Regions from separate parts of the Streptomyces sp. NPDC042100 genome, predicted to be linked through region 4. Evidence: riboswitches for the same ligand, from Rfam matches in the RefSeq annotation. Region 4 holds a riboswitch; each other region holds the start of a gene.
What was found. Region 4 has a riboswitch for cyclic di-AMP ahead of ACZ6J5_RS15335 (M23 family metallopeptidase). Riboswitches for the same ligand answer to the same signal wherever they lie in the genome.
Positions count from the first base shown of each region.

Region 1: linked by a shared signal. The riboswitch ahead of ACZ6J5_RS11360 (LysM peptidoglycan-binding domain-containing M23 family metallopeptidase) and the one ahead of ACZ6J5_RS15335 (M23 family metallopeptidase) in region 4 are both predicted to bind cyclic di-AMP.
Region 2: linked by a shared signal. The riboswitch ahead of ACZ6J5_RS32480 (LysM peptidoglycan-binding domain-containing protein) and the one ahead of ACZ6J5_RS15335 (M23 family metallopeptidase) in region 4 are both predicted to bind cyclic di-AMP.
Region 3: linked by a shared signal. The riboswitch ahead of ACZ6J5_RS33300 (C40 family peptidase) and the one ahead of ACZ6J5_RS15335 (M23 family metallopeptidase) in region 4 are both predicted to bind cyclic di-AMP.

Region 1 covers NZ_JBVJDK010000004.1:319,589-327,267, reverse strand. Annotated here, with positions in the region: gene ACZ6J5_RS11380 (aspartate aminotransferase family protein) at 1-821, shown strand, start outside; gene ACZ6J5_RS11375 (helix-turn-helix domain-containing protein) at 907-1,536, shown strand; gene ACZ6J5_RS11370 (DUF6126 family protein) at 1,568-1,732, shown strand; gene ACZ6J5_RS11365 (tyrosine-protein phosphatase) at 1,743-2,540, opposite strand; cyclic di-AMP (ydaO/yuaA leader) riboswitch at 2,930-3,084, shown strand; gene ACZ6J5_RS11360 (LysM peptidoglycan-binding domain-containing M23 family metallopeptidase) at 3,089-4,078, shown strand; gene ACZ6J5_RS11355 (SGNH/GDSL hydrolase family protein) at 4,241-5,035, shown strand; gene ACZ6J5_RS11350 (STM4011 family radical SAM protein) at 5,022-5,888, opposite strand; gene ACZ6J5_RS11345 (STM4012 family radical SAM protein) at 5,900-7,294, opposite strand; gene ACZ6J5_RS11340 (STM4013/SEN3800 family hydrolase) at 7,291-7,679, opposite strand, start outside.
Region 2 covers NZ_JBVJDK010000020.1:29,948-37,626, reverse strand. Annotated here, with positions in the region: gene ACZ6J5_RS32490 (amidohydrolase) at 1-909, shown strand, start outside; gene ACZ6J5_RS32485 (oxidoreductase) at 950-1,885, opposite strand; gene ACZ6J5_RS32480 (LysM peptidoglycan-binding domain-containing protein) at 1,945-2,844, opposite strand; cyclic di-AMP (ydaO/yuaA leader) riboswitch at 2,848-3,005, opposite strand; gene ACZ6J5_RS32475 (SpoIIE family protein phosphatase) at 3,400-5,487, shown strand; gene ACZ6J5_RS32470 (SpoIIE family protein phosphatase) at 5,484-7,679, shown strand, end outside.
Region 3 covers NZ_JBVJDK010000022.1:24,858-32,519, reverse strand. Annotated here, with positions in the region: gene ACZ6J5_RS33330 (VOC family protein) at 32-376, opposite strand; gene bioD (dethiobiotin synthase) at 425-1,150, opposite strand; gene ACZ6J5_RS33320 (adenosylmethionine--8-amino-7-oxononanoate transaminase) at 1,270-2,550, opposite strand; gene bioB (biotin synthase BioB) at 2,543-3,799, opposite strand; gene ACZ6J5_RS33310 (8-amino-7-oxononanoate synthase) at 3,942-5,162, shown strand; gene ACZ6J5_RS33305 (ATP-binding protein) at 5,330-5,761, shown strand; gene ACZ6J5_RS33300 (C40 family peptidase) at 5,880-6,356, opposite strand; cyclic di-AMP (ydaO/yuaA leader) riboswitch at 6,360-6,534, opposite strand; gene ACZ6J5_RS33295 (hypothetical protein) at 6,875-7,180, opposite strand; gene ACZ6J5_RS33290 (ATP-dependent Clp protease proteolytic subunit) at 7,188-7,662, opposite strand, start outside.
Region 4 covers NZ_JBVJDK010000006.1:113,421-121,099, reverse strand. Annotated here, with positions in the region: gene ACZ6J5_RS15350 (bifunctional acetate--CoA ligase family protein/GNAT family N-acetyltransferase) at 1-2,621, opposite strand, end outside; gene ACZ6J5_RS15345 (HPr family phosphocarrier protein) at 2,796-3,077, shown strand; gene ACZ6J5_RS15340 (GntR family transcriptional regulator) at 3,246-3,929, opposite strand; gene ACZ6J5_RS15335 (M23 family metallopeptidase) at 4,175-4,945, opposite strand; cyclic di-AMP (ydaO/yuaA leader) riboswitch at 4,958-5,124, opposite strand; gene ACZ6J5_RS15330 (M16 family metallopeptidase) at 5,326-6,693, opposite strand; gene ACZ6J5_RS15325 (M16 family metallopeptidase) at 6,720-7,679, opposite strand, start outside.

The sequences.
Region 1 (7,679 bases), on a different contig from region 4:
TGGAGCGCGAGCTCCGCAAGGGCGACGTGGCCGCCTTCGTGGTGGAGCCGATCCAGGGCAAGGGCGTGCACGAGGCCCCGCCGGGCTTCCTGCGGGCCGCGCAGGAGCTGCTGCACCGGCACGGTGCGCTGTTGATCGCCGACGAGGTGCAGACCGGTCTCGGCCGGACCGGCGACTTCTACGCCTACCAGCACGAGGAGGGCGTCGAGCCGGACCTGGTCTGCGTCGCCAAGGCGCTCTCCGGCGGCTACGTTCCGGTCGGGGCGACCCTCGGCAGGGACTGGATCTTCAAGAAGGTCTATTCGTCCATGGACCGGGTGCTGGTCCACTCGGCCAGCTTCGGCTCGAACGCGCAGGCCATGGCCGCCGGGCTCGCCGTGCTCTCGGTCATGGAGAGCGAGGGCACCGTCGCCCACGTACGGCGGACCGGCGACCTGCTCGCCTCCCGGCTGCGCGAACTGGTCCCGCGCTACGAGCTGCTGAAGGAGATCCGGGGCCGCGGGCTGATGATCGGCATCGAGTTCGGCCGCCCGTCCTCGCTGGGCCTGCGCAGCCGCTGGACCATGCTCCAGGCGGCCCGCAAGGGACTCTTCGCCCAGATGGTCGTGGTCCCGCTGCTCCAGCGCCACCGGATCCTCACCCAGGTCTCCGGGGACCACCTGGAGGTGATCAAGCTGATTCCGCCGCTGGTGATCGACGAGGCCGACGTGGACCGGTTCGTGACCGCCTTCACGGCGGTCATGGACGACGCCCACGGGGGCGGCGGGCTGCTGTGGGACTTCGGGAAGACCCTGGTCAAGCAGGCGGTCGCGCAGCGCTGACCGGAACCGGGCGGTCAGGCCCGGCGGTTTTTGCCTCTGGGGCAAGAAACTTGCCTCAGAGGCACGAAGCTGGCGGAATGGACGCATGGACCACGTCCCCGGGGAAGCCTCCCCGGACCTCGCCGCCCCCGACATCCTGCCGGACGTCGCCCCGCAGCTGCGGGCCCTGCGCCGCCGCAGGGGACTCACCCTGGAGACCGCGGCACAGCGGGCCGGGCTCTCGCCGGCCCACCTGTCCCGCCTGGAGACGGGGAACCGGCAGCCCTCGCTGCCGATGCTGCTCGCGCTGTCCCGTATCTACGGTACGACGGTCTCGGAGCTGCTGGGGGAGACCCCGCCCGGACACGACCCGGTCGTCCGTGCCGGACGCTCGGACCCGGTCGAGGCCGACGGCTGGATCTACCGCCAGGCCGGCGGCGCCGGGCGCGCCCTGCAGTGCCTGCGGGTCCATGTGCCCTACGCCACTCGCGCCGACATCGTGCGGGTCCACCCCGGTGAGGAGTGGATCCACGTCCTGGAGGGCCGGGTGCGCCTCGCCCTCGGCGACGCCGTGCACGTCCTCGATCCCGGGGACAGCGCGCACTTCGACTCGCTCACCCCGCACCGGATCGGCGCCGCCACCCGCGCCGGGGCCGAGCTGCTCTTCGTCCACACCCTGATGCAGAGTCCCGTCGCCGAGCTGTGCCTCGGCGACGGCACCCCGCACCGGCGCTGACCCCGTGTACCCGACCGTGGAAAGGACCGACATGTCCGAGCTTCCTGCGAACTCCGTACCGGACACCGGCGAGGAGCGCGGCAACGGCAAGTTCCCCAAGGGGCTGGTGCTCCGCCTGTTCGCCTACCTCATCGCCGGTCACCTCTTCGCCGGCTTCCTCTACCTGCTCTTCGCGATGGGCGGCCAGAACCAGTAGCGGGCGGCGGCTACGCCTCGGCGAGCAGGCGCCCGCGCAGCCGGTCCCGGGTCTCCGGGGCGAGCCGCAGCCCCTCGGACAGGTAGCTCTCCACCGAGCCCCAGGTCTCCTCGATGGTCGCGAAGGCGGCCCGCAGGTACTCGACGCGCGCGTCGAAGAGGGGGCTCAGCAGCTCCATCACCGCCGGGGACATGGCGTCCGCCGCCTCGGACTCACGCCGCACCTTGTAGCGGCGGTGCGGCTCGTTCGACTTCACGTAGTCGGCTTCGATCGCCTCGCGCTCCACGCCCAGGGCGAGCAGCGTGATCGCGATCGACAGCCCGGCCCGGTCCTTGCCGGCGGCGCAGTGCATCAGGGCCGGGACGCTCTCCTCGGCCATGTCGTGCAGGATCCGGCTGTGCTCGGCCGTCCGCTCCACGATCATCTTCTGGTACGACTCGGACATCCGGGCCGCGGCCTTGCCGTCACCCAGGATCGCGCGCAGCTGCTCCAGGTCGCCGGTCCGCACCAGCTTCCAGAACTCCTTGCCGTCGGCCGGGTCGTTGAGCGGTATGTTCACGTTCCGCACGCCCGGCAGCTCGACGTCCGCGCCCTCCATCCGCCGGTCCGCCTCGTTGCGGAAGTCGAAGACGGTGTGCAGCCCGAGGGCCGCGAGGAACTCCGCGTCCTCCGTCGTGGCGTGCGCCAGGTGACCGCTGCGGAAGAGGCGTCCGGCGCGCACGCTCCGGCCGTCCGCCGTCGGCAGCCCGCCGAGGTCGCGGAAGTTGCGTACGCCGGTCAGCTCGGGCTCGGTGGTCGCGTGGGTCACGGAAGCTCCTGGTCGTGAGAGGGGTCGTGGTGAGATCGGTTCCTGGGGCAATCATCCAGGTGAGAGGCCCGCGACGCACCCTCTCTGACAGAAATGTACGATTGGTCCGAATTGGGACTTAAGGCATAACGCGCCCTGATACCAGGGGAGATGGTCTCCGGTGCGTGAGCAGCGTCATAGACGTGACGGACCGTGGCGGGGCAACCTTTCCGAATTCCCTTGTGGAAAGGGAAATCGAGGGAACGTCATCCACGGAGGGTGACCGCGATTCCGGCCGTAAAAGCCGCCCGTACGCACATTCCTGAAAACCGCGGCTTGTTCGGGCGCCGCCGTCTCGTCTAGCGTCGCGCTCAATCCGGACGGACCGCCTAATCCTGCCGCCGACCGGAATCCCCATACCACCCGTATCAGGCAGGAGCGGGGGACCCAGGTAGTACGCCGGCCCCTCGAAGAAGGACGGCTCGGGGTGAAGCCGCGTGACCGCGCGGCCGGACAGCTCCAGTCCGAACCCGACAGCTCACCTCGCAGGCGACGGAGAGGAATCCGCCATGCCCGCGAAGGGTAAGCACCGCCGTCCCAAGGCCAACCCGATCACCCGCGGGTTCGTCGCCGCCGGCACCGGCGGCGCCGTCGTCGCCCTGCCGCTGATCGGAGCGACCGGCGCCCACGCCGCCGAGCAGGCCGCCCCGGCCGTGAAGGCCCCGCAGGCCGTCACCGTCGCCGTAGCCGCCAAGGCCCCCGCCCAGGCTCCGGCCGCCGCGCCCGCCGCCGCCCCGAAGGCGTACACCGTCGTCCGAGGCGACTACCTGTCGAAGATCGCCGCCGAGCACCGCCTGACCGGCGGCTGGCAGAAGCTCTACCGCGACAACCGCCAGGTCGTCGGCGAGGACCCCTCGCTGATCCTCCCCGGCATGAAGCTCACCCTCGGGGCCAAGAACCCCGCGAAGAGCACCGCCAAGGCGGCGCCGGCGCCCAAGGCCGCCCCCGAGCGCACCGCGAAGAGCGGCGGCGAGGGCACCCGCGCCACGCGCGGCACCGAGCGCCCGGCCGCCTCGTCCTCCTCCTCTTCGTCCTCCGCTTCTTCGTCCTCTTCGTCTTCGTCCTCCTCCTCGGCCGGCCAGTCCTCCTCCTCCGGCTGGGTCACCCCCATCGCGGGCGGCGGCGTCTCCACCCCGTACCGCGCCTCCGGCTCCATGTGGTCCTCCGGCTACCACACCGGCGTCGACTTCATCGCCTCCACCGGCACCACCGTCCGCGCGGTCGGCCCCGGCACCGTCTACTCGGCCGGCTGGGGCGGCGCCTACGGCAATCAGGTCGTCATCCAGCACACCGACGGCACCTTCTCCCAGTACGGCCACCTCTCCTCGCTGTCCGTCTCCGCCGGCCAGACCGTCAGCGGCGGCCAGCAGATCGGCCTCTCCGGCGCGACCGGCAACGTCACCGGCCCGCACCTGCACTTCGAGATGCGCACCGGGCCGGAGTACGGCTCCGACATCGACCCGCTGGCCGTCCTGCGCCAGCATGGGGTCGGCGTCTGAACCGCCCCGCACCACGGATTCCACCCCGAGGCCCGGCACCCGTGTGCCGGGCCTCCGGGCTATTCCGACTTGGGAGAATCTTTAGTGGTGGCATATGTCACCCGCCGTCAACCCCTCCTTACGGTCGCGTAGGTCACATCGGTGAAGGAAAGATGTGCTCCCGTGGCAGACGATTCGAGAACACCAGACAAGAACGCATTCGGGTCGTACGCGGCGATCGGTGACAGCTTCACGGAGGGCGTCGGCGACCCCGGGCCCGACGGGACGTACGTCGGCTGGGCGGACCGGTTCGCGGTCCTGCTCGCGGACCAGCTTCCGGAGCACGACGCCTTCCGCTACGCCAACCTGGCGGTGCGAGGACGCCTTCTGGACCAGATCGTCGCGGAGCAGGTCCCGAGGGCGAAGGAACTCGCCCCCGACCTGGTGACCTTCTGCGCGGGCGGCAACGACATCATCCGCCCCGGCACCGACCCCGACGACGTCGCCGAGCGCTTCGAGCGCGCGGTCGCCGACCTGACCTCCGCCGTGGGCACCGTGATGGTGACGACCGGCTTCGACACCCGCGACGTGCCGGTCCTCAAGCACCTGCGCGGGAAGATCGCCACCTACACCGCGCACGTCCGGGCCATCGCCGACCGCTACGAGTGCCCGGTGCTCGACCTGTGGTCGCTCCGGTCCGTCCAGGACCGGCGCGCCTGGGACGACGACCGGCTCCACCTGTCGGCGGAGGGGCACACCCGGGTCGCGCTGCGCGCCGCCCAGGTGCTCGGCCTGCCGGTGCCGGCCGACCCGGACCAGTCGTGGCCGCCGCGGCCGCCGCGCGGCACCCTGGAGGTCCGCAAGGACGACATCCACTGGGCCAAGGAGTATCTGGTCCCGTGGATCGGGCGCAGGCTGCGCGGCGAGAGCTCCGGCGACCACGTCGAGGCCAAGCGCCCCGACCTTATGCCCCTGTAGGGGCCCCGGGCCGGCCGGCCGGGATCCGCTCCAGGACCCCGCCGGCGAACACGTCGTACAGCGGCAGCGTCTCCAGGTGGACGTAGCCGATGTGGCAGTCGCAGACGGCGAGCGGACAGGGGCGCGGGCGCAGCGCGGCCCGGTACGAGCCGTCGTACAGATTGCCCAGCTCGGCCTTGACGAAGTGGCAGCGCCGCACCGTCCCGTCGCCGTCCACCGAGACGACCGACTCGCCGGTGCGGCAGGGCAGCCCGGCCGAGCGGTGCGGCTGCCTGCTGTACGGGAAGAGGGGGTCGAGGACCGTCCAGTCCCCGGCCTCCTCGTCGGTGTAGGCGTGGCCCTCCGCCGCGTTCACCCACAGGTAGACCTCGGGCGGCAGCTCGGCCCGCAGCCGCCGCGCGGCGGCCAGGTGCTCCGGCAGGCCGACGATCCCGACGCTGAACCGGACGCCCCGCTCCGCCAGCGCCCGGCACTTGCCCAGGAACCGCTCGTACGGGGTCTGGCCCGGGTGGAAGGTGCACCACAGGGCCACCGTGTCCGGGTCGGCCTCGTCCAGCCACTCCGTGCGGCAGCTCAGATTGGTCTGGATCGCGACCCGCTCCACGTGCGGCAGCCGGGACAGCTCGACCAGCGCCCGGCGGTACCAGGACCGCACCAGGCCCTCGCCCCAGGGGGTGAACAGGATCCGCAGCCGGTCCTCGGAGCGGTCCGCCGCCCAGCGCGTGAAGCGCTCCAGCGCCGCCCGGTCCGCCGTCAGCGCCTCGCGGCTGTCCCGGCGCTTGGCGAAGGGGCAGTACGGGCAGTCGTAGTCGCAGGAGGCCAGCGGGCCCCGGTAGAGCAGGGTCAGATCCACGCCGCGCCCCGCTACTTCGCCTCGTACGCGGCCATCGCCGCCCGGACCGCCGGAGAGAACAGCTCGGGGCCGAGCCCGTCCGAATACGCCAGGCCCTCGGGGGAGAGCCGCAGCAGCCCGGCGGGGGCGTCCGCGTCCAGCCAGCCCCGCGCCTCGAAGCGGGCCAGCTCGGCCGGGAAGTCGGCCTCGGGCGCGCCGCCGAAGCGGGCCGCGTAGTCGGCGGTCTCCATGCCCCGGGCCTGGAGCAGCGACTGCAGCAGATGGCGGCGTCGGGCCTCGCCCGGGTCGGTGCGGCGGCCCACCTCGGCGCGCGAGAAGTCAGGCGCCTCCGTGTACGCGTCGATGATCGAGCGGATCTCGCGGGTGCCCACCGCGTAGTCGAAGGAGTAGTGCAGCCGCGAGGTGTACGAGCGGGCGCCGCAGCCCAGGCCGATCATGCCGTCCGTCTGGCAGGCGTGGTCCTCGGGGCCGAGGGCGGGCGCGTCCGCGCGCCGGAACATGCGCATCGACACCTGCTCGTAGCCGTGGGCCAGCAGATGGTCCCGGCCCTGGCGGTAGAGCCGCAGCCGCTGCTCGTCCCACTCCAGGTCGGCATCCTGGCCCGGGCCCAGCCGGCCCAGACCGGTGAGCGGGCGGACGTACAGCGGGTAGAGGTAGAGCTCCTCGGGCCGCCAGGCGAGCGCCGCGTCCAGCGAGTGCCGCCAGGACTCCTCGGTCTGCCCGTCGATGCCGTAGATCAGGTCGATGTTGAGGATCGGGACACCGGTGTCCCGGATGCGCCCGAGGGCCGCCTCGACGTCCGCCCGGCGCTGGGGGCGCACCGCCGCCCGCGCCTCGCGCTCGACGAAGCTCTGCACGCCGATGCTGAGGCGCGTGGCGCCCCGCTCGGCGAGGACCGCGAGCCGGTCGGCGGTCGCCGTGCCCGGGGAGGTCTCCACCGACAGCGGCACCGCCCGCAGGTCGGCCCCCATCCGCAGCTCGGCGATGTCGCACAGCCGCTCCAGCTCGGCGGCGGTCAGATAGGTCGGCGTGCCCCCGCCGAACGCGGCGGTGGCGAACCGTACCGGCGCCGCGTCCCCCAGCGCCTCGCGCACCGCCGCCGCCTGCCGCTCCAGCGCGTCGAGATAGCGGGTGGTCAGCTCGTCCGGGGCGCCGATCCGGGTGAAGAGGTTGCAGAAGCCGCAGCGGACCTCGCAGAACGGTATGTGCGCGTAGAGCGAGAGCGCGTCCTTCGGCTCGTCCGCCCAGAGCGCGGCGAGCGGGGGCCGCTCGGGCAGCGGGCGGTACGCGGTCTTGTGCGGGTACGCGTAGACGTAGCTGCGGTACGGGCGGGGCGTCGGGGCCGCCACGGCCGTGGCCTGCGTCGCGGTCGGTGTCGGCGTCGCCGTCGGGGTCGTGCGGGTCATGCGGTGGTCTCCATGCTGTCCGGGCCAGGCAGGATGAAATGTGCATACGGCACATTCCATACGCTCTCATGGCCGAGGCGGTGCCCCGTGAACCCGTCGTCTCCGTACGCGGTCCCGTGGTCCGAGCAGACGATCGCGAAGCAGTCGCGGCGGCTGCTCATCGCCGCGAACAGACGCCCGATGTGCCGGTCCACGTACTCCAGCGCGGCGGCGTGGGTCTCCCGGGTGTCGCCCGCCTCCCGGGTCGCGCCCGGCGCGTGGAACCAGTTGGGCTGGTGCAGGGCCGAGACGTTCACGAACAGGAAGAGGCGCCGCTCGCGCGGGAGCGCGGCGACGACCTCCTCGGCGCGCTCCACCTGGGAGGCGAAGGAGGTCGGCGAGGCGA
Region 2 (7,679 bases), on a different contig from region 4:
CCGGTCGCCGAGCGCGCGTACGGGCTGATGTCCCACGCCGTCGCGCGCGGCACCCGGGCGATGCGCGCCCACGCCGACGTGGCCCCCGCCTACGGCCTGGCCGGGGTCGAGGGGCTGGCCGAGGCGCGCGGGCGGCTGCGGCACGCGCTGGACGTGCAGGTCGTGGCGTTCCCGCAGCACGGCGTCGTGCGGGCCCCGGGGACGGCGGCGCTCCTGGAGAAGGCGGCCCGCGCCGGGCTCGTGGACATGATCGGCGGCATCGACCCGATCGGTTTCGACCACGCCCTGGACGAACAGCTCGACCTCGTCTTCGGCATCGCGGACCGCCACGGCGTCGGCGTCGACATCCACCTGCACGACCAGGGCGAGCGGGGCATCCAGGCCATGCGGGGCATCATCGAGCGGACCCGCGCGCTCTCCCTCGCGGGCAAGGTCACGGTCAGCCACGTGTTCTGCCTGCCCGCCCTGTCCGACCGGGAGCTCGGCGCGATCGCGGCCGATCTCGGCGCCCAGGACATCGCCCTCACCACCGTCGCCCCCTCCGACTCCCTGGTCCTGCCGATCGCGCGGCTGCGGGAGCACGGCGTACGGGTCGGACTCGGCTCCGACGGGGTGCGCGACTCCTGGAGCCCGTTCGGCAACGCGGACATGATGCACCGCGCGCACCTGCTCGGCTGGGTGACCGACGTCCGCCTCGACGAGGAGCTGGCGGACTGCTACGGCGTGGCCGCCGACGGCGGCGCCGACGTCATGGGCCTGCCCCACGCCGACCTGCGGCCCGGCTCGCCGGCCGACTTCGTCCTCGTACGGGGCGAGTGCCTGCCGCAGGTCGTGGTGGACATGCCGCGCCGGGACCTCGTCGTGCACGGCGGGGTCGTGGTGGCCCGCGACGGGGAGTTCCTGGCCTGACGCGCCCGGGCCGGCGGCGGGGGCCGCCGGCCCGCGTCCGTCACGAGGTCCCCGTCAGGGCGTCGTAGCGGACCCCGGTCAGCTCCTCGGACGCGGCCCACAAGCGCTCACCGGAGGCGTCGTCCAGCGTCCAGCGGGCCCGCCAGGACCGGGTGGGCGCGCCGCGCCAGCCCAGCCTCGGGCCGATGAAGGCGTCGGGGCGCACGCCCGGGGCGGTGGCCGCGTACAGGGTGGGCAGGGCGCCGCTGTCGGCGGACTGCGCGATGACCCGGTTGCCCAGCTCCATCAGCCGCGCGGCGGTCCTGCGGCCCTCCTGGCGGGGCGCGGCGGTCTGGAGGTTGGTGGCGGCGTAGCCGGGGTGGGCGGCGGCGGCCACGACGCCGGACCCGGCGGCCGCCAGGCGGCGGGCGAGTTCGTGGACGAAGAGGAGGTTCGCCGTCTTGGAGCGCCCGTACGCGATCCAGCGGCGGTAACCGCGTTCCGCGTTGAGGTCGTCGTGGTCCAGGTCCGCCAGGGCGTGGAAGCCGCTGGAGAGGCTGACGACCCGGGCGCCCGGGGTGCGCAGCAGCAGGGGCATGAGCAGCCCGGTGAGCGCGAAGTGGCCGAGGTGGTTCACCCCGAACTGGGTCTCGAAGCCGTCGGCGGTGCGGCCGGGCGGGAGGGCCATCACCCCGGCGTTGTCGATGAGCAGGTCGAGCCGGTCGGAGCGCTCCGCCCGGGCGGCGGCGAACGCGCGCACGGAGGCGAGGTCGCCCAGGTCGAGCCGGGCGGACTCCGCCTCCGCGTGCGGGACTTCGGCGCGCAGCCGGTCGCGGGCCGCCTCGCCCCGGGCGTCGCTTCGGCAGGCGAGCACGACGTGCGCGCCGGCGCGGGCGAGCTCGCGGGCGGTGACGTAGCCGATGCCGCTGTTGGCCCCGGTGACCACCGCGGTGCGGCCCCGCTGGTCGGGGATGTCCTGCGCGTTCCAGCCCGTCATGCGAGCGCTCCTTCCGGCCGTGGCACCCCATGATGGCGTGCCCGCCGGGCGGGCCGGAATCAGTAGGCGCCGAAGACGTTGTCGATCGAGCCGTAGCGGTCGGCGGCGTAGTTGCAGGCGGCGGTGATGTTGGCGACCGGGTCGTAGAGGTCGTAGGCGGTGCCGGGGACGTGGTACGCCTGGAAGGTGGGCTCGATCACCTGGAGCAGGCCCTTGGAGGGGGTGCCGGCGGCGGCGTTGGAGTCCCAGCCGTTGACGGCGAGCGGGTTGCCCGAGGACTCGCGCATGATGTTGCGGTAGATGCCGTCGTAGCTGCCCGGGATGCCGTTGCGGCCCATGATGGCGAGGGCCTCCCGGATCCAGCCGTCGAGGTCGTCCGTGTACGAGACGGCCGAGGCCGCCGCCGAGGAGACCGACGCCGTGGACGCCGTGGACGCGGCGGACGCGGTCGCGGGTGTCTTCGCCGCCGCCTGGACCACCTCGGTGGCGGCCCGGGGCGCGGCCGCAGGGCGGGCGGCGGGCGCGGCTCCGTCGCCGGTGGCGGAGGTCGCGGTGGCGGCGGGGGGCGCGGTGGCGGCGGTCCCGGTGCCGAGGGAGAGGCGCAGGCCGGGGTGGATGAGGCCGGGGTCGGCGCCGACGGCGGCGCGGTTGTCGCGGTAGAGCCGCTTCCAGCCGCCGCTCACCTGGTGCTTCCGGGCGATCTTCGCGAGCGAGTCCCCCGCGACCACGGAGTAGGTGACCTTCTCACCCTGCTGAACCGTTGCGATCTTTCCGATCGCGACGGAGTGCGCGGCCTGGACCGCCTGCACGGCCGGTGCGGTCCGCGGGGTCTCGGCGGCGGCTCCGCCCGCCGCGGCGAGCGGCAGGACGAGCGCGGCGCCGCCGGTGACGCCGACGACGGCCAGTCCTCGGGCGAGCGGGGTGCTCTTGGTACGGCGGTGCTTCCCGGTTCCACGCATGGCGAAAGTCCTCTCCTTCGCCTGCGAGGTGAGCTGTCGGGTTCGGGCAGGAGCTGCCCGGCCGCGCACCCGCGCGGCTTCACCCCGAGCCGCCCCGGGCCTCGGGGCGGCGGCGAACCTTCGGGTCCCCCGCTCCTGCCTTGTTCGGGTGGGTGAGTGTGGCGCCCAGGCGGCGGCAGGATTCGGCGTTCCACCCGGATGACGGGTGACCGTAGGCGAATCCGAAGAGCCGAAACAAGGGTCTAATTCGCAAAAGCAAGCAGATCTTTTAGAGGGTCGGGAGGGGGCGGGCGCGGCGTGGTGATCCCACGCGCCAACTCTTCTCCGGGCGCCCGCGCCTGACACCGCGCCAGGGCGCGGCGCACACGGCCCGCCGTGACTCAGATCACCAGGAAATACTTAAACGGATATGTCCGGATCCATTTAGTTTGGGGCGGTGAGGCGGGCCGCTTTCCTTCGCACGACGACCGGAAGCGGACCGCACGACTGGCGGTCCGCTTCCGCGGCGGGATGATGGAGAGGCCGGCTGCGGGGCGGAGGAGGGACACGGTCTGGATGAGCGCGGCGGACTTCCCTGCCGGCCCGGACCCGGCGGACGGCGATCTCGCCCTGGAGCCGGGCGGCCTGCTCGACGTGCTCGGGGTCGCGGCCGTTCTCCTCGACGAGGACGGCCGGATCGCCCTGTGGAGCCCCCGGGCGGAAGAGCTCTTCGGCCGTCCCGCCACCGAGGCCCTGGGGCGTGACGCCGTCACCCTGCTGGTCGAGGAGCGGCACCGGGAGCGGGTGCGGTCCCTGTTCGCCCGCGTGGTCTCGGGCGGCGGGCCCTGGGCCGGGGCCTTCCCCGTACGGCACCGGGACGGGCGCGCGGTCCCGGTCGAGTTCCGCACCACGCGCCTCCAGGACGAGCGGGGCCGCCCCTACGCGCTCGGGCTCGCCTCGGACCGGGCCGCCGTCCGCCGGGTGGAGCGGCACCTGTCGCTGTCCTCGCTGCTGGTCGGCCACTCCCCCATCGGGCTCGCCGTGGTCGATCACGGCCTCCGCTTCGTGCTGGTCAACCCGGCGCTGGAGCGGATCGACGGCCTGCCCGCCGCCGGGCACCTGGGGCGGACCGTGACGGAGGCGGTCGACTCACCGGACGCCGAGGCGCTGGAAGCGGCGCTCGGCGAGGTCCTGCGGACGGGCGAACCCGTCCGCTCCCGCACCGTGCGGGGCGTCAGCGGGCCCGGCGGCGAGGAGCGGGTGTGGTCGGTCTCGCTCTACCGGCTGGAGACCCCGGAGCGCCGGGTCATCGGCGCCGCCGTCGCGGTCACCGACATCACCGACCAGCACGCCGCGGCCAGGACCGCGGCCCGGGCCCGGCGCCGGCTGGCGGTCATCGCGGACGCCTCGGAGCGGGTGGGCACCACCCTCGACCTGGACCTGACCGCGCACGAGCTGGCGGACCTCGTGGTGCCCGAGTTCGCCGACATCGCGGCCGTGGACGTCCTGGAGGACATCCTCACCCAGCCCGGCCCCGCCCGGACCTCGGGCCCGGCCGTGTTCCGGGCCCTCGCGGTCAAGGCCGCGTACCCCACCCCGGCGCAGGAGGCCGCCGACCCGGTGGGCGAGCCCGCCCGCTACGGCGCCGAGCGGCTGGTCACCCAGTGCGCCCGCACCGGCCGGCCGGTCCTCGTGCGGCACGTCACCGACGCCGACCTGCCCCGGATCGCCAGCGGGGAGGCCACCGCCGCGCTGCTGCGCCGGGCGGGCATCCACTCCTACCTCGCCGTCCCGCTGCGCGCCCGAGGCGTCGTGCTGGGCGTCCTGGACCTGAAACGGGCCCGGAACTCGGTGCCCTTCGACGAGGACGACGTCCTGCTGGCCGGGGAGCTGGCCGCCCGCGCGGCCGTCGCCATCGACAACGCCCGCTGGTACCGGCACCAGAGCCAGGCCGCCCTGGCCCTCCAGCGGCACCTGCTGCCGCACGGGCCGCCCCGGCTCAACGGCCTCGACGTCGCCTACCGCTACCAGCCCGCGTCGGAGTCGGTCGAGGTCGGCGGCGACTGGTTCGACGCGATCCCGCTGCCCGACGGCAAGACGGCGCTCGTGGTCGGCGACGTCATGGGCAGCGGCATCAACGCGGCCGCGACCATGGGCCAGTTGCGCACCGCGGCCCGCACCCTCGCCTCGCTCGGCCTCGCGCCCGCCGTGGTCCTGGAGCACCTGGACCGCACCGCGGCCGAGCTGGACGAGGCGATGGCCACCTGCGTGTGCGCCGTGTACGACCCGTACAGCGGGAGCTGCCGCGTCGCGAACGCCGGGCACCCGCCGCCCGTGCACGTCGCGGCGGGCCGGGCGCCCCGGCTGCTCGACCTGTCCGAGGGCGCTCCGCTGGGAGTCGGCGGCGTGCCCTTCGAGACGCGCGAGTTCCCCTTCCGGACCGGCGACGACCTGGTCCTGTACACCGACGGCCTGGTCGAGACCCGCGACCAGGACATCGACGTGCGGCTCGCCGCCCTCACCGACCTGCTGGACCGCGCCCCGCTGCCGCTGGAGCAGATCTGCGACCTGCTGCTCGGCGCGCTGCGCGGGAACGACGACCACGACGACGTCGCGCTGCTGATCGCCCGCGCCCGGCCGCCGCACCCGAAGGAGGCACCGTGAGCGACGCGCTCCCGCCGGAGAACGCCCTGCCGCCGGTCGCCGAGGACGGCGCGGCCGTCCTGCTCGACGAGCGGGGCCGGATCGACGCCTGGACCCAGGAGGCCGGGGCCCTGCTCGGGCGGCCCGCCGCCGACATGCTCGGGCAGTCGGCCCGCGCGCTGCTCGCGGACCCGGCGGCCTGGCCGGCACTGGTGACGGCGTACGAGCGCGGCGCCCGGCGCGGGGACGCGGTGCTGCGGACCGGCCGGGGCGAGGAACTGCCCGTGGTCTTCCAGGCCTTCGACCTCGCGGGCGACAGCCGTCCGGCGGGCTTCCTGGTGCTCGCGACCCCGGCGGCCCGGGCGGTGCGGCGGCACCAGGACCGGGCGTTCGTCCGGGAGCTGTTCCTCCAGGACCGGGTGGGGTTCGCCGTCTTCGACCCGGACCTGCGGCTGCTGCGCACCAACACCCACCTCCTCCCGTACACGGGCGTGCCGCAGGACCTGCGGGGGCAGCGGCTCGGCGAGTTCCTGTGGCCCGGGGACGCGGAAACGGTGGAGGGGAAGCTGCGCGAGGTGCTGCGCACGGGCCGGCCCCTGATGGGCGTGGAGGAGTCCCTGCGCACGATCGACGACCCGAGCGGCGGGGCCGTCATCTCCATCTCGGCGTTCCGGCTCCAGTCCCCCGACGAGCGGGTGCTGGGGCTGACGGCGCTCTTCACCGACGTGACCGAACTGCGCCGCTCGACCGAGCGGCTGGAGCTGCTGCACCGGGCCACCGCCTCGGTCGGCCGCTCCCTGTCCGTCACCGACACCGGGCGGGAGCTGGCGGCGGCGCTGGTGCCCGGCCTGGGCGACCTGGCGGTGGTGGAGCTCGCCGACGGGGTCGTGCACGGCGAGGAGCCGGTGCCCGACCGGGACGGGCGCCTCCTGCTGCGTCGCACGGCGGTGGCGGGCCGCCTCCCGGACGGCGGACCCGACGGCCGGCCTGGGAGCGGGGGCGCGGCGGCGCCGGAGGGCTCCGCCGACACGGGTGCCATGCTCGCCGTGATCCGTGCCGAGGGCGACATCGGTACGAGGCGCGGGGCGGACGCCCCGGACCTGGGCGGCTATCCGGCGACGATGACCGCGCCGCTCCGGGCACGGGGCATGGCGCTCGGCCGGGTGTCGGTGGGGCGGCGCCGGGACCGGGGGCCCTACCAGGGGGCCGACCGGGACCTGCTGCGCGAGATCGCCGGGCGGGCCGCCCTGGCGCTCGACAACGCGCGGCGGTTCACCCGGGAGCGCCGGGCGGCGGTGGGGCTCCAGCGGAGCATGCTGCCGCCGACGCAGAGCGAGACGCCCGCGGCGAGCACCTCCGCCGTCTATCTGCCGGCCGGGACGGCGACCGGGGTCGGCGGGGACTGGTTCGACGTGATCCCGCTGTCCTCCGCGCGGGTCGCGCTGGTGGTGGGGGACGTGGTCGGGCACGGGCTCGCCGCGACCGCCACCATGGGCCGGCTGCGCACGGCGGTGCGGACGCTCGCGGACCTCGACCTCGAACCGGACGAGCTGCTGGCCCATCTGGACGACCTGGTGGTGCAGTTGCCCGCCTACTCCGAGGAGGCCGATCCCGACGACCACGGCTGGCGGGACCGGCACGCGACCTCGCCGACGGGCGCGACCTGCGCCTACGCGATCTACGACCCGGTCTCGGGGCGCTGTTCGGTGGCCTCCGCCGGGCATCCGCCGCCCGCGGTGGCGGATCCCTCGGGCACGGTCACGTACCTGCCGGTGGATCCGGGGCCGCCGCTGGGCGTGGGCGGGCTGCCGTTCGAGGCGACGGAGGTCGATCTCGCGCCGGGCAGCGTGCTCGCGCTGTACACGGACGGTCTGATCGAGGGCCGGGACGGCGACCTGGACGCGGGCATGGCGGAGCTGGCGACCCGGCTGGCCCGGCGGCGCGCGCTGGCGGGCCCGCTGCGGGAGCTCGGCCAGGACCTGGTGACGGGGCGGCCCGCCGCCGGGCTCGGCGACGACGTGACGCTGCTGCTGGCCCGGACCCGCACGGTGCCGCCCGAGGACGTGGCCGTCTGGCCGGTCAAGGCGGACCCGGCGGCGGTGGGGCAGGTGCGCGAAGCGGCGTCGGCGCGGCTGCGGGCGTGGGGCCTGGACGAGCTGGTGTTCACCACCGAGCTGGTGCTGAGCGAGCTGGTGACCAACGCGATCCGGTAC
Region 3 (7,662 bases), on a different contig from region 4:
AGGCCAGGACGGGTGCGGGGCCGCGTTCGGGTCAGCCCGTCACGAAGCAGAACTCGTTGCCCTCGGGGTCGTCCATCACCTGGAAGGTGCCCTGCTCGTCCGTCACCGGACCGCCCGAGCGGCGCGCGCCGAGCGCCAGGACCTCCTCGGCCGCCGCCACCGGGTCGGCCACCTCCACGTCCAGATGGAGCCGGTTCTTGGCCGCCTTGCCCTCCGGCACCCGCTGGAACGCGATCCGGACGAAGCCCGGCGGCTCCACGTACGACCAGTCGGGGCCCCGGTCGACGGGTTCCCCGCCGAGCAGCGCCGACCAGAACCGGACGAGCCCGGCCGGGTCGGCGCAGTCGAACACGATCTCCTGCACACGCGCACGCATACCGGCCAGCGTACGGGCCGGACCGGAGCGCGGGGCGACGGGCCGGGCTCAGGCCCGCGCCGCCGCGTGCGCGGCCGTGAACCCGGCCGCGTCCCACTCCCCGCCCAGCGCGGGCGCCAGCCAGCCCGCCGCCGCCGCGCGGAACTCCTCCGCACCCAGCGCGCCCGCGCCCGCCGGGACCGCCCCGAGCAGCGGGGCCCCCGCCGCCGTCGGCAGGTCCGCCAGATTGCACCGGGCCGCCAGGTCCGGCTCCCCGGGCCAGCTGCCCACCACCACGCCCAGCTGCTCGATCCCGCGCGCCCGCAGTGCCTCCGCCGTCAGCGCGGTCGAGTTGAGGGTGCCGAGACCGGCCGGGACGACCACCAGGACCGGCGCCCCGAGCAGCCGGGCCGCGTCGGCGAGCGTCCCGCCCGCCTCGTCGAAGCGCACCAGCAGACCGCCCGCGCCCTCCACGAGCACCAGGTCGTGCTCCTCCGCCAGCTTCCGGGCCGCCTCGGCGACCTCGGCCGGGCCGACCGGCGCGAGGCCCGCCCGGCGCGCCGCCGTGTCCGGTGCCAACGGCTCGGGGAACCGGGCGAGTTCGGCCCCGGTCGTCGCGCCCGACAGGCGCAGCACCTCCGCCACGTCGCCCGCCTCCCGCGGCGCCACGCCCGTCTGCGCGGGCTTCAGGACCGCGACGGACCGGCCGGCGGCGGTGGCCAGGGCGGCGGTGGCGGCGGTGACGACGGTCTTGCCGATCTCGGTGCCGGTGCCGGTGACGACGATGACGGGCATGGGAGTCCTCTCACACGTGCTTCTCGGGGCCCGGTGGCCGGGACGAGGCCGGGCGGCGCGGGCCCCGCGCGCGCCGCCGGGGACGCGGGGCGCCGGACGGACCGGGCCCCGCGCGCGGTTCAGCCCGCGCGGGCCGCCTCGGTCACCGCGCGCGCGATGGCGGACAGGTCCTCGTCGCCCGTCACGAACGGCGGCATCGTGTAGATCAGGTCCCGGAACGGGCGCAGCCACACGCCCGCGCGGACCGCCGCGCGGGTCGCCGCCGCCATGTCGACCTCGTGGTCGAGCTGGACGACGCCGATCGCGCCGAGCACCCGCACGTCCCGGACGCCGGGCAGGCCGGCCGCCTCCGCGAGGCCCTCGCGCAGCCCCGTCTCGACGCGCTCGACCTCGACCCGCCAGTCCCGCGACAGCAGCAGGTCGATCGAGGCGAGCGCGACCGAGGAGGCCAGCGGGTTGCCCATGAAGGTGGGACCGTGCGCGAGCACGGGGACCTCGCCGCGCGAGATGCCCTCGGCGACCCGGCTGGTGCAGAGCGTCGCGGCCATCGACAGATAACCGCCGGTCAGCGCCTTGCCGACGCACATCACGTCCGGCGAGACCCCGGCGTGGTCCGCGGCGAACAGCTCACCGGTCCGGCCGAAGCCGGTCGCGATCTCGTCGAAGACGAGCAGCACGCCGTGCGCGTCGCACGCCTCGCGCAGCACCCGCAGATACGCGGGGGAGTGGAAGCGCATCCCGCCCGCGCCCTGCACCACCGGCTCCACGATCACCGCGGCGACCTCGTCGGCGTGCCGCGCGATCGCCTCGCGCAGCAGCTCCGCGTACCCCTCCTCGTACTCCTCGGGAGGCGCGTCGACGAACACCTGGCGCTGGAGCACCCCGGACCACAGCTCGTGCATCCCGCCCTGCGGGTCGCACACCGACATGGGCTGCCAGGTGTCGCCGTGGTAGCCGCCGCGCCAGGTCAGCAGCCGCTGCTTGCCGGGGCGCCCGACGGAACGCCAGTACTGCAGGCACATCTTGGCCGCGACCTCGACCGAGACCGAGCCGGAGTCGCTGAGGAAGACGTGCCGCAGCGGCTCCGGGGTGATCTCCACCAGCCGGGCGGCGAGCCGCACGGCCGGCTCGTGGGTGAGCCCGCCGAACATGACGTGGCTCATCCGGTCGAGCTGGCCGCGCGCCGCCTCGTTCAGGACGGGGTGGTTGTAGCCGTGGATCGCCGACCACCAGGAGGACATGCCGTCGATCAACTCGGCCCGCCCCTCCGCCGGTTCGGCGAGCCGGAGCCGCACCCCGGACGCGGAGTCCACGACCAGCGGCTCCACCCGCCCCGGCATGGGGCCGTACGGATGCCAGACGTGGGCCCGGTCCAGGGCCAGCAGTTCCTCGTTACGCATTCGGCGCGAGGTCCGTTCCGGCGCCTCGGCGGCGCACCGCGACCAGGTCGGTCCGGGCGCCCGGGACGGCCGCCGGCTCCTCGCCCGCCGCCACCGGCTCTCCGGCACCCGCGCCGCAAGGACCGCAGCCGCCGCCCGCCTCCGCGTGCCCTCCGCAGCCGCCGCCCGCCGGGGCCTCCGTACCGCAGCCGCCGCCGGCCGCCGCGTGCGAGCCGCAGCCGCCGCCGGCCGCCGCGAGCGCGTCCGCGCGGTGCGCCGGGAGCGTCGTCGTGCCCGCGCCCTCCACCTCGAAGCCGGCGTCCGCGATCATGTCCAGGTCCGCCTGGCCCGCCTGGCCCTCGCTGGTCAGGTAGTCGCCCAGGAAGATCGAGTTGGCGATGTGCAGGGCCAGCGGCTGCATCGAGCGCAGGTGCACCTCGCGCCCGCCCGCGATCCGCACCTCGACGTCCGGGCAGACGAACCGGACCATCGCGAGGATCCGCAGGCAGCGCTGCGGGGTGAGGTTCCACTCCTTGGCCAGCGGGGTGCCCTCGAAGGGGATCAGGAAGTTGACCGGCACCGAGTCCGAGTCCAGCTCGCGCAGCGCGAACACGACGTCGACCAGGTCCTCGTCGCGCTCGCCCATGCCCGCGATCAGGCCCGAGCAGGCCGAGAGGCCCGCCGCGTGCGCCTTCCGCACGGTGTCCACGCGGTCCGCGTAGGTGTGCGTGGACGTGATCTCCCCGTACGTCGCCTCGGACGTGTTCAGGTTGTGGTTGTACGCGTCGGCGCCGGCCTCCCGCAGCCGCTCCGCCTGGCCGTCGGAGAGCAGGCCGAGGCAGGCGCAGACCTCCACGCCCTCGTTGTCCTGCTTGATGGCCTCGATGGTCCTGCCGACCCGCTCGACGTCACGGTCCGTCGGGCCGCGCCCGCTCGCCACCAGGCAGACCCGCTTCGCGCCGCCCGCGACCCCGGCCGCCGCCGCGGCGGACGCCTCGTCGGGCTTCAGCCACGTGTACTTGAGGATGCCCGCCGTCGAACCGAGCCGCTGCGAACAGTACGAGCAGTCCTCGGGGCACAGGCCGGACTTCAGGTTGACCAGATAGTTGAGCTTCACCCGGCGCCCGAACCACTGCCGGCGCACCTTCCCGGCGGCGGCCACCACATCGAGCAGCTCGTCATCGGAGGTCGCCAGGACGGCGAGCGCTTCTTCACGGGTCGGCGACTCGCGCCGCAGCCCCTTCTCCACCAGCGTGTTCAGCAGGTCCATAAGCGCTGATCCTGGCCTACCGCACGCCCCTCGGCCAAGGAGGAACTGAACAAACGACCCCGATCGAGGTGTGTGTATGGCCACACCCTGACCTCGGCCCACGAGGGTTAGGGTCTGTGCGCTGCCTACAAAAGGAACCGTCATGCCGTCGTACCCCGAGCACCCGTCGGCGCCGCGCGGGGGACGCGACCCGCGCGAGGCCGCCTTCGACTGGACCGACACCGCCGCACGGCAGCGCGCGCGGGCCGGCCTGGTCCGCACGCTGCGCCCGCGCGCCGCCGAGTCCGGCCTGCTCGACCTGGCCGGCAACGACTACCTCGGTCTCACCCGGCGGCCCGGGATCACCGAGGCGGCGGCCGGGGCGGCCCGCCGCTGGGGCGCCGGCGCCACCGGCTCCCGGCTCGTCACCGGCACCACCCGGCTGCACGAGCGCCTGGAGCGCGAACTGGCCGCGTTCGGCGGTTTCGAGGCGGCCCTCGTCTTCTCCTCCGGCTACACCGCGAACCTGGCGGCGCTCACCGCGCTCTCCGTCCGGGACGGGCTGATCGTCTCGGACGCCGCCAACCACGCCTCCCTCGTGGACGGCTGCCGCCTGGCGCGCGCCGAGACGGCCGTCGTCCCGCACGCCGATCCGGAGGCCGTCGCCAAGACACTGGCCGCCCACCCGGGCCGCGCGGCGCTGGTCGTCAGCGACTCCGTCTTCTCCGTGGACGGCGACCGGGCGCCGCTCGCCGCGCTCGCCGCGGCCTGCCGGGCGCACGGCGCGGGCCTGCTCGTCGACGACGCCCACGGCTTCGGCGTGCTCGGCGAGGGCGGGCGCGGCGCGCTCCACGCGGCGGGCCTCGCGGGCGCCCCGGACGTCGTCGCCACCCTCACCCTGTCCAAGTCGCTGGGCAGCCAGGGCGGCGCGGTCCTCGGCCCGGCCCGGGTGATCGAGCACCTCGTCAACACGGCCCGGACCTTCATCTTCGACACCGGTCTCGCCCCGGCGGCCGTCGGCGGCGCCCTGGCGAGCCTCCGGCTGATCGCCGCCGAGCCGGAGCTGGCCGCCCGGGCCCGGGAGGTGGCGGCCCGGCTGCACACGCTGCTCACGGGGGCGGGGCTGAGTGCCGCCCGGCCCGACGCGGCCGTGGTCTCGGTCCGGGCGCCGGGCCCGCAGCAGGCGCTGGCGTGGGCGGCGTCATGCCGGGAACGCGGGCTGGGCGTCGGCTGCTTCCGGCCGCCCTCGGTCCCCGACGGCATCTCCCGGCTCCGGCTGACCGCCCGCGCGGACCTCACGGACGAGCAGATCGAGCGGGCCGTCGGCATCGTCCTGGAGACCGCGCCCGAGGGCGCGGCGGACGGGGCGCGGGACCGGGGCTGAGCGCGGGTCACGCGCGCTTGTCCGGTCGCCCGTCGCGGTGTTCACCGCATCGGGCGACAGATATCCGCATATCTTGGTGGATCGCCACCCAGGGCGGTGCGATCGGTGGCAGGCTGGCGCGCAGCGCAGACCGGGGCCCGGCCCGGTGGGAAAGGGACGGCGTCGCCATGGCAGACCATCAGGAAGCAAGCGTCACGCTGCCGAGCGATCCCGCCTCGGTGCCGACCGCCCGGCGGTACGTGGCCGAGGTGCTCGGGTCCTGGGGGCTCGACGACGCCGACGGCATCACGGACACCGTACGGCTGATCGTCTCGGAGCTGGCGACCAACGCGGTCCAGCACACCTTCGGCCAGTCGCCGACCTTCACGGTGGACGTGCTCCTGGAGCGCGACGAGCAGTTGCGGATCGGCGTGACCGACAGCCATCCGCGCTGGCCGCAGCGGCTGCCCGCCGCGGTGCAGCAGGACAACGGGCGCGGCCTGGTGATCATCCGCTCGCTCGCGGCGGAGGCGGGCGGGCGGCTCTCGGTGACGCCCACGGACGAGGGCGGCAAGACGGTGTGGATCCGGCTGCCCTGGCCGGCGGCGCACGCGGCCTGAGGACGGGCCTACGCGGGCCGACGCGGGCCGGAGCAGGCCGGAGCGGGTCTGAGGAGGAGCGCGGGAGGAGGGGACGGCGGCGCCACCGGGCGCTCCTCCCGCGCCGTCGTTCAGCGCGTCAGCGGACGCGTCCGTAGGAGATCTTCGAGCTCCAGATCTTGTCGAGCTTCACCCATGAGCCGGTCTTCGGCGAGTGCCAGATCTTGTTGTTACCCGCGTAGATTCCGACGTGGTACACCCTTCCGCCGGAATGGAAGAAGACCAGGTCCCCCTTCTGTCGACCGGACGCGGCGATGTGCCGGGTCTTGTTGTACTGCTGCTGCGCGGTGCGGGGCAGCGTCTTGCCCGCCTTCTTGTACGAGTAGACCGTGAGACCCGAGCAGTCGAAACGGCTCGGTCCCGAGGCTCCGTAGCGGTAAGGCGATCCCTTCTTCGAGGCGGCGACGTCCAGCGCCTTGGTGGCGTAGTTCGTCGCTGCCTGGGCCTCCGGTGCCGCTCCTGGGGCGAGCAGCGAGCCGCCGACGGCGGCGAGGGTGAGAGCCGAGACGGCTCCGGCCCGGGACAGCAGGGACGGGACATGAATCTGCGCAGTCATGCGCAACCCTTCGTCAGCCGCCTGTGAAGGATGACCTGTCGGGTTCGGGCAGGCGAAGATGCCCGGCCGCGGCTGCGGCTTCACCCCGAGGAACGTCCGCGTCCTGCGCGAACGTCCCGTACTGCTCGGGTCCTCCACTCCTGCCGATCCACTCCTGTCGACCAGGCGTCCGGGACGGCGGCAGGACTCGGCGTCCGCCCGGACCGCCCCGCCGTGGGTGGCGGGGGCTTGTCGTCGTCGAGGATCTTGACCCACGGACCGGGCGAAATCCGAGCTGAAACGGCGATATGTGAGGCTCCTCACGACTGATCCATACGGGTGGACAGTCGGGTTTCTTGATCTTCCGACGTTTCGGCGATGAGGCCCGCACCTGCGAGGGAACGCCCGATTCCGCCAGATGTGTACTCCTGCTGCGCAACTCGCCTGAGCTCTATGTCGATTCGTCTACTACGCCGAACGGGGGAGGGTTTCTGCGGTCGCCGTGCCCCGGCCGGCCCTCGACACGACACGCGGTTGTGTCAACTGGCGGGCTCTCCGGGGACGATGACCCGGCCGGACCGTCGCTCTCCGTCCAACACCCGTAGCGCACGGGTCAATGTGTCGGCGTGGACCTCGCTCTCGCCCCGCGTGTGCATGAGCGTCAGGGCGTCGCGGAGCGCCGTCGCGCGCCCGACCAGGGCCTGGGCCGCGCGCAGTGCCCCGTAGGTATGCGTGGATCTGGATGGATTGATCCGCCCCAGGAGGTCCAGGACTTCGAGGTAGGCGTCCACGAACTCGCCCTCGGCGCGGGTGAGCGCGGGCAGCGGCGGCGGCTCCGGGATCATGCCGGGCTCACCCCCGCCCGGCGCCGGAGGTCCGGGCCCGGCTCTCCACCACGTGGTCCACCAGGCCGTAGGCGAGGGCGGCCGGGGCGTCCAGGACGGTGGTCCGGTCCAGGTCGGCGGCGGTCTCGGCGCGGCCCCGGCCGGTGTGCTCGGCCAGCAGGCCGGCCATCAGCTCGCGCTGGCGCAGCAGTTCCCGCGCGTGGATGTCCAGATCGCTGGGCTGCCCCCGCAGCGGCTCCTCCACGGCGGGCTCCTGGAGGACGATCCGGGCGCCCGGCAGGGCCAGCCGGCGCCCAGGGGTGCTGGCCGCGAGCAGGACGGCGGCGGGGCCGACGGCCTGGCCCAGGCAGGTGGTCTCCACCTCGCAGGCGAGCGCCCGCATCGTGTCGTACACCGCGGTCATGGCGCTGACCGAACCGCCGGGGGAGTTCAGGTAGAGGGAGACCGGCTGGCCGGGGGCCGCGTATTCGAGGTGCAGGAGC
Region 4 (7,679 bases):
ACGACGGTGTCGACCCCGCGCGGGGCCATCGCCTGGACGACCGGCTGGAGCTCCTCGGGCTTGCCGAGCGCCTCGGTGAGCTCGGCGTACGCGGTACGGAGCTGTTCCTCCGTGGCCAGGTCCAGCCGGACTCCGCCGAGGTCCGGGCGGTGGCGCAGGTGCGGGGCCGTGGTCTTGAGGGCGACGGGGAAGCCGAGCCTGGCGGCGGCGCGGACGGCCTCGTCGGGGGTGGGCGCGGGGAGGGCGGGCGGGACGTCGATCCCGTACCGCCCGAGGAGCCCCCTGGCCCCCTCGGCGTCGAGCGTCACCCCGCGCGGGTCGCCGCCGTCGGCGGCGAGCGCCCGCGCGATGAGGCCGGCGGCCCCGGTCTCGTCGATGCCGTCGAACTCGGGCACCCGTCCGGGCTCGGCCGCCGCCTGCCGCCGCCACTGCGCGTACCGCACGGCCTCGGCGAGCGCCCGCACGGCCCGCTCGGCGGCGGGGTAGGCGGGGATGGGGCGGACGGCGGGCACACCCTGGGGCTGCGCGTCCGGGTGGGGTACGGGGGGATGCTCGGACGCGGATACGGACGCGGGACCGGAACCGGAAGCGGGACCGGGACCGGAAGCGAAAGCGGGGATGGAGGTGCCCCCGGCCGCAGCCGTACGGTCCGGTCCGGCCGTACGATCCGGACCCGCCGTACGGTCCGAGCCGACCGTACGCCCCGGACCGGCCGCGCCGTCGGACGCCGCCGGGCGGGTGCGGGTCGCCGCGGCGAGGGCGTCCGCGAGGGTGCCCATCTCGACGTGGACGACGACGACCGGCTTGGCCGTGCCCCGCGCGTCCTCGACGGCGGAGCGGAGGGCGGCGGCCAGGACCTCGCCGTCGCCGGACTCGGTCGCCCCGTTCTCCCCGACCCAGGGGATCGCGGTGACGACCACGGCGTCGCAGGCGTCGTCCGCGAGGGCGGCGGCGAGCGCGGTGCGGAAGTCGGCGGGGGTGGCCCCGGTGGTCAGGTCCAGGGGCCGCAGCGGGCGCAGGCCCTCGGTGAGGCAGGCGTCGTAGGTGAGCAGCCCCAGGGACTCGGAGTTGCCGAGGATGGCGACGCGGGGGCCGGCCGGGAGGGGCTGGTCCGCGAGGAGGAGGCCCGCGTCGACGAGCTCGGTGACGGTGTCCACGCGGATGACGCCGGCCTGCCGCAGCAGGGCGGAGACCGTGGCGTGCGGGATGCGGGTGACGGGGACCCGGTGGCCGGGCGGGGCGCTGCCGCTGTGCCGGGCGCCCTTGACGACGACGACCGGCTTGACGGCGGCGGTGCGCCGGGCGAGCCGGGTGAACTTCCGGGGGTTTCCGATCGACTCCAGGTAGAGGAGGACGACGTCGGTGTCCGGGTCGTCGTACCAGTGCTGGAGGAGGTCGTTGCCGGAGACGTCCGCCCGGTTCCCGGCGGAGATGAAGGAGGAGAGTCCGGCGCCGCGCCGGTGCAGTCCGGCGAGCAGCGCGATGCCGATGGCGCCGGACTGGGTGAACAGTCCGACCCGCCCGGCGGCCGGCATCTGGGGGGCCAGCGAGGCGTTCAGCCGGACGGACTCGGCCGTATTGATGATCCCGAAGGCGTTGGGCCCGATGATCCGCATCCCGTACGAGCGGGCCTGCCGCACCAGCGCGCGCTGGCGCTCGCGGCCCTCGGCCCCGCTCTCCGCGTAGCCGGCCGAGAGCACGACCAGGCCCCGCACCCCGTGCTCCCCGCACGCGGCGACGACCTCGGGGACCCGCTCGGCGGGCACGGCCACGACGGCGAGGTCGACGTCCTCGCCGATGTCGGCGACGCCCCGGAAGGCGGGGACGCCCTCCAGCTCGTGCGGCCCGTCCCCCAGGGCGCTGTTCACGGCGTGGACCCGGCCGGTGTAACCGGCGTCCAGAAGGTTGCGGAGCACGGCCCTGCCGACCCCTCCGGGGGTGCGGCCCACGCCGATGACGGCGACGGAGCCGGGGGTGAGGAGCCGCTGCACGGACCGGGCCTCGGCGCGCTGCTCCCGGGCGCGCTGGACGGCGAGCGAGCGGTCGGTGGGCTCCAGATCGAGGTGGAGGCGCACGGAGCCGTCCTCGAAGCTGCGCTTCTGGGTGTAGCCGGCGTCCGTGAACACCTTGATCATCTTGGTGTTCGCGGGCAGCACCTCGGCGACGAACCGGCGGATGCCCCGCTCCCGCGCGACCGCCGCGATGTGCTCGAGGAGCGCGGAGGCGACACCCCGCCCCTGGTGGGCGTCCTGGACGAGGAAGGCGACCTCGGCCTCGTCGGCGGGGGCGGCGGCGGGGCGCCCCAGGGCGTTGATCCGGTCGTAGCGCACGGTGGCGATGAAGTCCCCGCCGACCGTGGCCGCGAGTCCCACCCGGTCCACGAAGTCGTGGTGGGTGAATCGGTGCACGTCCTTGGCGGAGAGCCGGGGGTAGGGCGCGAAGAAGCGGTAGTACTTCGACTCGTCCGAGACCTGCTCGTAGAAGCTGACCAGCCGCTCGGCGTCGTCGGCGGTGATCGGACGGATGCGCGCGGTGCCGCCGTCACGGAGGACCACGTCGGCTTCCCAGTGGTCGGGGTACGCGTGCTCCGGCTGTTCGGACTGTTCCGACGCGCTGTGCATGGGGCAAGACTACGACCGGGGTCCGACAGCGGCACCGGTCGCGCGGCGGGTGCCCACCGTGCAAGGTAGGGAGGGCCTAAAGGCCGCCGATATCGGGCCGAAGGTCGGCACGAGCATCTCGCCGCCCGTGAGAGACTGGTCTAGACAACCGCTGAAAGTTGAAGGGCAACCACCATGGCTGAGCGCCGCGTCAACGTCGGCTGGGCCGAGGGCCTGCACGCCCGCCCCGCCTCCATCTTCGTCCGTGCCGCCACGGCCGCCGGCGTCCCCGTGACGATCGCCAAGGCCGACGGCAACCCGGTCAACGCCGCGTCCATGCTCGCGGTGCTCGGCCTGGGTGCCCAGGGCGGCGAGGAGATCGTGCTCGCTTCGGACGCCGACGGCGCCGACGCCGCGCTCGACCGCCTCGCGAAGCTGGTCGCCGAGGGTCTCGAGGAGCTCCCCGAGACCGTCTGATCCGTCTCCTCCCCGACGACGGATCACGAAGGGCCGTACTCGCCGGAATTCCGGCCGGTACGGTCCTTTCTGCTTCCCTGAAGCGTTTCCGCCAAGAGGAATTCGATTTCGACAGCGCAAATTACCCGCACGCCGGAAATCGCCTTCCTCTTGTATACGGCGCCCATGTTAATTCCGCGGCCCCGCCGTGTTGACGGCATGTTGCGAAACCCTCACACGCGGGCGCTCCGCCCGCCGCGGCCGGTGCAGCGGAAGAGCGCGCTCCACGTGCAGCGCGGTCAGCGCGCGGGCCCTTTCCGCGTCCCCGCGCGCGACGGCGTCGACGATCGCCCCGTGCTCGGCCCACGCCTCCACGGGCCGGACGGCCGGCTCGACCGCGTACATCCAGGCGATCTTGTGCCGCAGCTGGGTGAGGAGCGCGGTGAGCGGCGGGCTGCCGGACGCCTGGGCGAGCGTCTCGTGGAACCAGGCGCCGAGCGCGCGCAGATCCTCCCCCTGGCCGCGCCTGGCCCGCTCCTGCCCCAGCCTGACCAGCCCGCGCAGCACCTTGAGGTGCGCGTCCGAGCGGCGCTGGGCGGCCCTGGCGGCCCCCAGCGGCTCCAGCAGGGTCCGCACGTCGAGCAGGTCCGCCGCCTCCTGCTCGGTGGGCTCGGCGACATGCGCGCCCGCGTGCCGCCGGGTGACCACGAAGCCCTCGGACTCCAGCGTGCGCAGCGCCTCGCGGACCGGCACGCGGGAGACCCCGTAGCGGCGCGCGAGCTGCTCCTCCGTCAGGCGGGCACCCCGCGCGAAGACGCCGGAGACGATGTCGTCCCGGATCGCCGTGCATACCGAGTGCGCGGGAACACGCATGTCCGACCTCCGTATGTGATCCGCTATTCGATTCACTTCGATCCGGCTCGTTTCGATCCGGTTCTACGCGATCCGGCTCGATGCGATCCGGCTCGACCCGAGCGAAACCCACCGCATGGCGCCCGTCCGGCGACCCCTGCGACTCTATTGCAGGATGCCGGAATTTCCGATGCCACCCGATAATACGGAAACAAAAAAGAAGTCCCGGCTCGTTCGAGCCGGGACTTCTTCACAGAACGCACACGTCAGACGTGGACTCCGCGGGCACGCAGGTAGGAGACCGGGTTGACGTCCGATCCGTACTCGGCGGACGTACGGGCCTCGAAGTGGAGGTGCGGGCCGGTCGAGTTGCCGGAGGACCCGGAGACGCCGATCTGGTCGCCGGGGGTGACCGTCTGGCCGACGGAGACGCCGATCGAGGCGAGGTGGCCGTACTGGGTGAACGTGCCGTCGTTCATCCGGATGACGATGTTGTTGCCGTACGCGCCGCCCCAGCCGGCCTCGACGACGGTGCCGGAGCCGACGGAGACGACCTTGCTCCCGTAGGCGGCGTGGAAGTCGATGCCGGAGTGGCTGCCGGAGGACCAGAGCGAGCCGCCGGTCTTGTAGCCGGTGCTCACGTACGTGCCGGCGACGGGGAGCTGGAAGGAGTTCAGGCGCTTGCGCTCGGCCTCCCGGGCGGCGCGCTCCTGGGCCGCGCGGGCCTCCTTGGCGCGGGCCTCGGCCTTGCGCTTGGCCTCGGCGGCGGCCTTGACCCGGGCGGCGGCCTCGACGGCCTCCTTCTCCTGGGCGGCGGCCTGGGCGTCGACGCGCTCGGCGATGGACTCGGCGGTGATCACCTTGGTGAGGCCGGTGTCCTCCGGGGAGGCGGGCTCCGTGTCGGCGGCGAACGCCGGGGAGGCCAGGGTGCCGATGACGCCGGTCGTCGCGAGGGTCGCCACACCGGCGATGCCCACGGAGCGGCGCGCCATGCGGCTCGGACCACGATGCTTCCCGGTGGCACGGGTGAACGCCATGAAGTGGCTGATCCTTTCCTTCCCTCTCGCCTACCGGGTTAGCTGACGGGTTCGGAGCAGGAAGGTCTCCTACGGGCCCCTCCGCTCGCTGAGCGAAGGCGTCCGATTCACCCCAGGGACTGCGATGGGTCCCCGGCTCCCCAGGCTCGCGCCTTACGGGGACTCGGCGATGACTGTCCGTTGCCGCGAATGCGGCGTCGTACAACGGGCGGACAGCCGGATCGACGCTAGGCCGATCTTCGGTCAATCGCCAAACAGACACGCTTTTTTGTAAGACATGCCACAGGGCAGAAGATCACACGAGCGGCAATACGGACAAAAAGGAGAACCCCGACGAACCATGCCGTCGGGGTCTCCTCGTCCGCCTGGCGGCGGCTCAATCAGCCGGTCACGACCGTCACTTCGCCGATGCCCAGGGCCCGCACCGGCTCCTCGATCTGCGCCGCGTCGCCGACAAGCACCGTCACGAGCCGGTCCACCGGGAAGGCGTTGACCACGGCCGCGGTCGCCTCCACCGTGCCGGTCTCGGCCAGCCGCGCGTACAACTGCGCCTGGTAGTCGTCCGCGAGGTGCTGCTCGACCTGGTCGGCGAGGGTGCCCGCGACGGAGGCGGCCGTCTCGTACTTGAGCGGGGCCACCCCCACCAGGTTCTGCACGGCCACGTCGCGCTCGGCGTCCGTCAGGCCCTCGGCGGCGAGGGTGCGCAGCACCTTCCACAGGTCGTCAAGTGCCGGACCCGTGTTGGGGGTGTCCACCGAGCCGCTGATGGCGAGCAGCGAGAGCCCGTGGCCCGCGCCGTCGGAGCGCAGCACCTGGCCGAAGGAGCGCACACCGTACGTGTAGCCCTTCTCCTCGCGCAGGACGCGGTCCAGCCGGGAGGTGAGGGTGCCGCCGAGGCAGTACGTGCCGAGCACCTGGGCCGGCCACACGCGGTCGTGGCGGTCGGGGCCGACGCGGCCGATGAGCAGCTGCGTCTGGACGGCGCCGGGGCGGTCCACGATGACGACCCGCCCGGTGTCGTCGGCCGTGACGGCCGGCATGGGGCGCCGGGTGCCTGCGTCGCCCGTCCAGGCGCCCAGCGTCTCCGCGAGCACCTTGTCGACGTCCACGTCGGTGAGGTCGCCGACGATGACGGCGGTGGCCGTGGCGGGCCGCACGTGCGCGTCGAAGAAGGCGCGGACGGCGGCGGCGTCGATCGCCGCGACGGTCTCCTCGGTGCCCTGGCGGGGCCGGGAGACGCGCGCGGAGGCCGGGAACAGCTCCTTGGAGAGCTGCTTGGCCGCGCGGCGGGCCGGGTTGGCCGACTCGTGCGGGATCTCGTCGAGGCGGTTGTTCACCAGCCGCTCGATCTCGGTCTCCAGGAACGCCGGGGAGATCAACGCCTCCGAGAGCAGGCCGAGCGCCTTGGGCAGCCGGGAGACCGGGACCTCCAGGGAGACCCGTACGCCCGGGTGGTCGGCCGCCGCGTCCAGGGTGGCGCCGCAGCGCTCCAGCTCGGCGGCGAACTCCTCGGCGGTGTGCTGGTCGGTGCCCTCCGACAGGGCGCGGGCCATGATCGTGGCCACGCCGTCCAGGCCCTCGGGCTCGGCGTCCAGCGGGGCGTCGAGCGAGATCTCGACGGCCACCACCTGCTGGCCGGGGCGGTGGCACCGCAGCACCGTCAGCCCGTTGTCCAGGGCGCCGCGCTCCGGGGCCGGGAAGGCCCAGGGCTTGGCCTGGCCCGGCTGGGGCTGGGGGTGGAAGGTCATGTTCGTCAAAGACGCGGCCGTGTCGGTCACTGGTCCGCTCCCTCTTCCTCGTCGCTCTCGCTGTCGCCGTCGGCGCCCACCGGCTCGTAGACCAGCGCCGCGCGGTTGTCCGGGCGCAGCGTGGCCTTGGCGACCTCCTGCACCTCCTCGGCACTGATGTCGAGGACCCGGTTCACGGCGGTCAGGGCGAGCTGGGGGTCGCCGAACAGCACCGCGTACCGGCACAGTTCGTCGGCGCGGCCGGCGACCGTGCCCAGCCGGTCCAGCCACTCGCGCTCCAACTGGGCCTGCGCGCGCTCCATCTCCTCGGGCGTCGGGCCCTCGGCGGCGAAGCGGGCCAGCTCGTCGTCGACGGCCGACTCGATCCGGGGCACCTCGACGCCGCCGGAGGCCTTCACGTCCAGCCAGCCGAGCGAGGGCGCGCCGGCCAGCCGCAGCAGGCCGAAACCGGCGGCGACGGCGGTGCGGTCGCGGCGGACCAGCCGGTTGTGCAGGCGGGAGGACTCGCCGCCGCCGAGGATCGTCAGCGCCAGGTCGGCGGCGTCGCACGCGCGGGTGCCGTCGTGCGGCAGCCGGTAGGCGGCCATCAGCGCGCGGGCCGGGACCTCCTCCTCGACGACCTCGCGGATCTGCTCGCCGATGACCCCGGGGAGCTCGCCGGAGCGCGGCGCGGGCTTGCCGTCGTGGCCGGGGATCGAGCCGAAGTACTTCTCGACCCAGGCGAGCGTCTGCTCCGGGTCGATGTCACCGACGACCGAGAGGACCGCGTTGTTCGGCGCGTAGTACGTGCGGAAGAAGTTCCGCGCGTCCTCCAGGGTGGCCGCGTCCAGGTCGGCCATGGAGCCGATGGGCGTGTGGTGGTACGGGTGGCCCTCGGGGTACGCGAGGGCGGTGAGGCGCTCGAAGGCGGTGCCGTACGGCACGTTGTCGTAGCGCTGGCGGCGCTCGTTCTTGACGACGTCGCGCTGGTTCTCCATCGACTCGTC